DNA from 2 places in the Priestia sp. 10L35 genome. Region 1 is predicted to be linked to the other one. Evidence: predicted binding sites of a transcription regulator. Region 1 holds the regulator's gene; the other holds the start of a gene.
The links. Region 1 encodes NrdR, which represses ribonucleotide reductase genes. Its sites were predicted from a motif close to AACACNATATATNGTGTT; they were not measured.
Positions count from the first base shown of each region.

Region 1 (3,424 bases):
ACGATGGAAGATGTTAATTTAGCGTTTATTAAAGCTGCTGAAGGACCATTAAAGAATATTTTAAATTTAACAATGGAACCACTCGTATCAATTGACTTTAATACAAATCCTCATTCAGCTATTGTAGATGGACTATCCACAATCGTAATGGAAGATCATAAAATTAAAGTGTTAGCTTGGTACGATAACGAGTGGGGCTACTCTCAGCGCGTAGTCGATTTGGTAAGATATATTGCTGCAGAAATGCGTAATGGATCAAAAATAAGAGTAAGCTAAGAAAGCTATTGATTGCTTTTAAAAAAACAGGGAGCTGTCGCCCTGTTTTTTTTGTTTTTATCCAAAAGAATAGGGAAAAGCAATAAGATAAGCATGCAAAGGGGTGTTTATTTTCCTCAATTTTAATAAAAAATTAATAATCGTTTAGCAGCTTTTACACACTGTCTCACGAGAATACAGGGGTAATTTGTATAGTTCTATCTGCAAGAACAATCTTTAATAAAATCAAAACACGTATTGCAAAATAAATGTAAACAAAGTATACTATGTTTCGTGAACTTCTTGTGTACCTTTCGGTGATGTGGCTACTTAAAGGGTTAGGACCTCTTTGGACTAACTTTCCCCCGTGGTAGTTAACATGCTATATGGCGAAAGAACTTCATGTTTAACGATTAAAAATTGTTAAAGGGGGAAATATCATTATGGAAACAATGGGTCGTCATGTCATCTCAGAATTATGGGGATGCGATTTCGATAAGTTAAATGATATTGATTATATTGAAAAAACGTTTGTTGATGCAGCTTTAAAATCTGGTGCGGAAGTTCGCGAAGTAGCGTTCCATAAATTTGCACCTCAAGGTGTAAGTGGCGTTGTTATTATTTCAGAATCACATTTAACGATTCACAGCTTCCCAGAGCATGGTTATGCAAGTATCGATGTTTATACTTGTGGTCATTTAGATCCTACAATCGCAGCAGATTATATTGCAGATGCTCTAAGTGCACAGACACGTGAAACAATTGAATTACCACGTGGAATGGGTCCTGTTCAGGTAAAACAAACTAAAGCGAATGCACTTTAATAGTGTCGATTGATTACGTAAGTTAAGAGGTGTATTACACACCTCTTTTTAGTATATAAATTTTTAATACGCAAAAACAAAGGGGATAACAACATGGGGGTAGTACAAGCAGTTAAATCTTTATTTTCTAATCATGTAGAAACAAACGATCACCATTCAGATCCAACTCTAAAAACGCATTATTACAAAACAACAGCCGGGAATGCATTTAAGCAAGTTCATGAAATGTTGAAGCACATGCAAGGGATAGAGATACTTGCTGCATATGAAGAGCGAGGAGAGATTAGCTTAAACGTTGTAAAAGGAAGAAAAGCTTTTGTTGTGATTACCATTATTAACGTACGTCCTCTTGAAACCGCTATCGATTTTTCTGCTACAACAGAATCAAAAGTGGTGCCGGTTGATTTTGGTTTTAGTAAAGAACTTGTACGTACGCTTTATAAGAGCTTTGATCAAAAACTCATTCCTCTTTCTTCGTAAGTTCCTTATCATTTTTGAATTTCAGGAAATAAAATGGGGAAATTCCTTTTCCTTTACTTGTATTCAAGCCTTGTTTTCTATAAGATGGAATAAAGCAAATCCTTTAATACAGCATCGTGTTTGTTAAAGGAAATGATGATAAAAATCATAATAAATGGCGAATAGCCGGCTAACATAGATGGAAATTAACTTATATAAGAGAAAATAAAAAGAAAAACAAGGTTTATTATTGGAGCTGAGAATATGAAGTGCCCATCCTGTCATTACAATGGAACGAGAGTGCTGGACTCGCGCCCTGTAGAAGAAGGCCGCTCTATTCGTAGAAGACGTGAATGCGAAGAGTGTCACTATCGTTTTACAACTTTTGAGAAAGTAGAAGAACTTCCGTTAATTGTTGTAAAAAAAGATGGAGCGAGAGAAGAGTTCAGCAAAGACAAAATCCTTCGAGGGTTAATTAAGGCGTGTGAAAAACGCCAAGTAAGCTTAAAACAATTAGAAGATACGGTACACGATATTGAAACAGAGCTGCGCAGTCAGGGTACATCAGAGGTGCAGTCAGATGTTGTAGGAGAAATGGTGATGGAGCGATTAGCTGCTATCGATGAAGTCTCTTATGTTCGATTTGCTTCTGTATACCGACAATTTAAAGACATCAATGTATTTATTGATGAATTAAAAGATTTAATTAAGAAGGAACGACTGTAAAAGAGCTATTGAAGTATTCTTTAGGCTCTTTTTTGTCATTTCTATTACTTTAAAAGTAGGTAGGGAACGACATGAAAGAACAACATTGGAAAGAAATGATACCGGTCGATCGTTATGTTGTTCGTTCGAACGGCATACTGCAGGAATACGACCGAAAGATTTTAACCATGCTCTATCAGCCGTTGGTGGGTACAACGTGCTTTGGTCTGTATATGACGTTATGGAGCGAGCTGGAACAAGATCGTTTATGGGGGAAAGAGTCTACGCATCATCATCTAATGTCAATGATGCAAATTAATTTGAAAGCTATTTACCATGAGCGGTTAAAATTAGAAGGCATTGGTTTGTTAAAAACATATATTAAGGAAGAAGATGATGTTCGTGTGTTCATTTATGAGCTCATTCCTCCTCTGACGCCCCATCAGTTTTTTAACGATGGCGTGTTAAATGTATATTTATATAACCGACTCGGAAAATCTATCTTTCAAAAAGTAAAAAATTATTTTTCTGATTCACTCGTCGATGAGCAATCGTTCAAAGATGTGACGCATTCATTTAACGATGTATTTAAATCAGTTAAAGCAACAGAGCTGGCTCCAAGTTTTCAGTCTGAAAGCAAGGATGTATTTTCTCCTGATGCTCAAACGGACTTTGTGGATTCCTCCAAACGCGCTTCTATTGAGATGAGCCCGGATTCCTTTGATTTTGATTTATTTTTAGCAGGTCTAACAGATTCAATGATTTCGAAAAGGTCTATTACATCTAAAGTAAAACAAGCGATTGAAAAGCTAGCCTTTTTATACGGTATCGATCCTCTTCAAATGAAAAATGTGGTGCTCGATTCGCTAAATGAGAACGATCAAGTTGATATTGAATTGCTTAGAAAAGCAGCACAGTCCTTTTACCAATTTGAAAATGGAGAAGCACTTCCAAATCTAAGCGAACAAATTCAGCCGCCTATGCTTCGTACCATGCAGGAAAAGCAGCCGCAGACAAAGGAAGAGCAGCTCATTCAACAGCTTGAAGTGACTTCTCCTCGACAGCTTTTGATCGAGTTTTCCGGGGGAGCAGAGCCTTCAAAAGCAGACTTGCAAATGATCGAAGAAGTGATGTTTAACCAAAAGCTTTCACCAGGGGTAGTAAATGTTCTAATTTACTAC
Region 1 is NZ_JBFTKA010000001.1:145,042-148,465, forward strand. Features, by position in the region: gene AC1DEF_RS00715 (glyceraldehyde-3-phosphate dehydrogenase) at 1-276, shown strand, start outside; gene speD (adenosylmethionine decarboxylase) at 699-1,079, shown strand; gene AC1DEF_RS00725 (cytosolic protein) at 1,173-1,559, shown strand; gene nrdR (transcriptional regulator NrdR) at 1,803-2,264, shown strand; gene AC1DEF_RS00735 (replication initiation and membrane attachment family protein) at 2,336-3,424, shown strand, end outside.

Region 2 (3,424 bases), 270 kb from region 1:
GGCGTTCGCCAAGCGCTTGCTTTTGGTTTTCTTCTAAGAAATAAGGAGTTGCATCAATAACGTTATCTTGCATTCTAACGCCTGTTTCAACCGTTTGACGTAACTTTTCAAAGTTAACAGTTTTCGTTTCTTTATCTGCCATTTGCGCTAGGTTAACAGCAGCTAAGTTGCAGACAGAGAATGGTGCAAGTGGTTGTTCACCACATGGATTTGTTGCAACAACGTGCTGACCATATGCTTGAGCATTTGTCATGTCATTAGCATTGTCAAAGAAGAAAATGCCTGGTTCAGCTGAGTACGTTGCACAAATATTAATTAAGTTCCATAGCTCTTTTGCACGGATAGTACGATACGTACGAACTTTGTTTCCTTGTTTTGCCCATTCGCGCACGTCGCCTACTTCGTGCCAGTTTTCATTGTAGTTAGCCATTTCTTCTTTTGAATAGCTTTCTACGTCTGGGAAGCGAAGTTCGTATTCTCCGTCGTTTTCAACAGCATCCATAAAATCTTTTGTTAAGCATACAGAAATGTTTGCTCCTGTTAAAAACTCTGAGTTATGAACGCTGTACGTTCCGCCTGTTTGCAGCTTTTCTTCTGCATCTTTGATGATTTTTTCACTGAACCCACCAAGACCAGGAATTTGTTTATAGTTAATGATTCCTTGGTACATCGCTTCTTCAGACTCTGTTAGCGGCGTGAACTTCAATTTATCTTGCGCATGTTTTTTAATCATTTCGTCATTTGTGTTTTCAATTAAGAAACGTAAAATGCGAGGGTTTTGCATTTTAGAAATAATAAATTCTACAATGTCAGGATGCCAGTCGGCAAGCATGATCATTTGGGCCCCACGACGTGACCCACCTTGCTCAACAAGATGCGTCAGTTTAGCAATATCATCTAACCATGAAACCGAACCAGATGATTTACCGTTTACACCGCGAGCCAGCGTGTTGCGCGGACGAAGAGTTGAACCATTCGTTCCAACACCGCCTCCACGGCTCATGATTTCCATTACTTGTTTGCGGTGTTCTGAAATACCTTCACGTGAATCTTTTACATAAGGCATTACATAACAGTTGAAGTACGTTACGTCCGTATCAGCACCTGCACCGTAAAGAACGCGGCCAGCTGGTACAAAGTTTAGCTGAACAAGCTCTTGATAGAACTTTTCAAACCACTCTTTGCGCTTTTCTTCTGTTTTTTCCACAGAAGCTAAGCCTGTTGCATTACGTTTTGCAATTTGCTCGTAGAAGACTTCTAGAGGTTTTTCAATGACATCTAAAGAACGAGTGATTAATCCGTTTTCTGCTTCTTCAGGCGATAAAGCTCCTCTAAACTCATCTTCTACCTTGACAACAGCGGTTTTTTGCTCAAAATTAATGCTTTCCACATAGCCAAGTCCTCGTGCTGGAAATTTTGGATCTTCCTTTACAGTTAGAACAACAAAATCTCCTTCTGATAACGTTAATTTTTCCGTATCTTTAAACGCATAACGGTCTAACATTACCAATCTTGAAACACCTTTATGAGTCAACTTCATATCCGGTGTAATCGGATGTACTTGCGGAAAGCGTTCAATATCTGAATTGAGCTTTTCAACATTCATATTCACTTTTTGATTTAACAAAACAGTCATTCTCACAACTCCTTACCTATCGAACATCTATAAATTTATTAACTCTATTTCCTTTTAAAGGAAATAGAGTTTTTCAATCAACTATCAATAACTTACCACACGGCTTGGACGAATTCAATATATAGTATTTGACACTTCTCCAAACATCTACATATAGAAGGGTGTCAAGTGAAATATTTTTTTTTTCGTAAAAAAAGTGTTTGACTTTTCTTCCCTATGTATTCTATTAGCCAAGCATTGTTTCTAAAAATCCCACTAAAAAGTGCAACTTATAAGAAGTTGCACTTTTATCTATTTCCCATGGGCATCCGTTTAGCGCTTAAAGTTCCATTCATCCGATCCGTACTTTGTGCGCGCTAGTTCTTCTACATATGCTTCCTCTTCTTCAGACAGTGTATACGGTTCTAAATCGATATCAAGAGCAGAAGCAAATCCTTTATAAAACGCTTCTTTTGCTTCTTCAATAGAGATTTTGCGGCCCGCAATTGCATTAATGGCTACCGCTTTAGAACGAAATGCGCGCTGCATTCTTTCTTTCACGCGATCATTTGGATAATTAAACACGCTGAATAATTTATCTTCATCAATCTCTAACAGAATAGAGCCGTGCTGTAGAATAACTCCTTTTTGTCTAGTTTGGGCACTTCCAGCAATCTTGCGGCCCTCTACAACTAGTTCATACCAAGAAGGAGCATCAAAGCACACGGACGAACGAGGGTTTTTTAAGCTATTTTTTTCTTCTTCTGAACGAGGAATAGCAAAATAAGCCTCGAGCCCTAACGAACGAAATCCTTCCAGTAAACCTTCAGAGATTACGCGATATGCCTCTGTAACTGTCTTGGGCATGTTAGGATACTCTTCAGATACAATTACGCTGTAAGTAAGCTCTTCATCGTGAAGCACGCCCCTGCCGCCCGTTGGACGTCTTACAAAGCCTAGCCCTAATTCTTTTACTTTATCAAAGTTAATTTCTTTTTCAGCTTTTTGAAAATAACCGATTGACAGCGTTGGAGGGTTCCATCCGTAAAAACGAATCGTAGGTGGAATTTCTCCTTTACTATGCCATTCTAATAACGCTTCATCTAACGCCATATTGTAATAAGGCGAACGGTTGTTGGAATCAATAAATCTCCACTTTGCTTTCATCTACCTCATCCTCAGCTATATGTAATATAAAAAATAAATCCGTTTTTTAGTCTACCAAAAGATTGAGCTAAGGAAAAGCAAAGAGCAACATAAAACTGTGAATTCAAATGTGGTAGTTTTTTCATTTTCGGGAAGAAATCCGCTAGATTCAAGGCAAAATCGCTTTACTTCTAATTTCATTCACTTATATAATAAGAGTATGGATTTTGTCGAAGAAAGGAAGAATCAGCATGTCAGCAATTACAGCAGTACTCATTTTACTTGGAGTAATCATCATATACTCTGTCGTTATGTTCTTTGTCCAACGTCGCATTATGAAAACGTTAACTGAAGAAGAATTCCGCAGCGGCTACCGCAAGGCACAGCTAGTTGATATTCGTGAACCGAATGAATTCGAAAACGGACATATTTTAGGCGCACGAAATATTCCTCTTTCACAGTTCCGTATGCGCATTAAAGAATTTCGTCCAGATCAACCTGTCTACATCTATTGTCAAAGCGGAATGCGCACAGGACGCGCAGCACAAATGCTTCGTCGCCACGGTGTTCAAGAAATCTATGATTTAAAAGGCGGCTTCAAAATGTGGAACGGTAAAGTAAAAAAGAAAAAATAATGGTATGTATATAAAAAAACCTCGCCTT
Region 2 is NZ_JBFTKA010000001.1:410,283-413,706, reverse strand. Features, by position in the region: gene AC1DEF_RS02120 (vitamin B12-dependent ribonucleotide reductase) at 1-1,636, opposite strand, end outside; gene AC1DEF_RS02115 (lipoate--protein ligase family protein) at 1,949-2,782, opposite strand; gene AC1DEF_RS02110 (rhodanese-like domain-containing protein) at 3,013-3,396, shown strand.
Region 2: AC1DEF_RS02120 (vitamin B12-dependent ribonucleotide reductase) is a predicted target of NrdR. The motif match lies at 1,748-1,765, and genes of this name have one in related genera.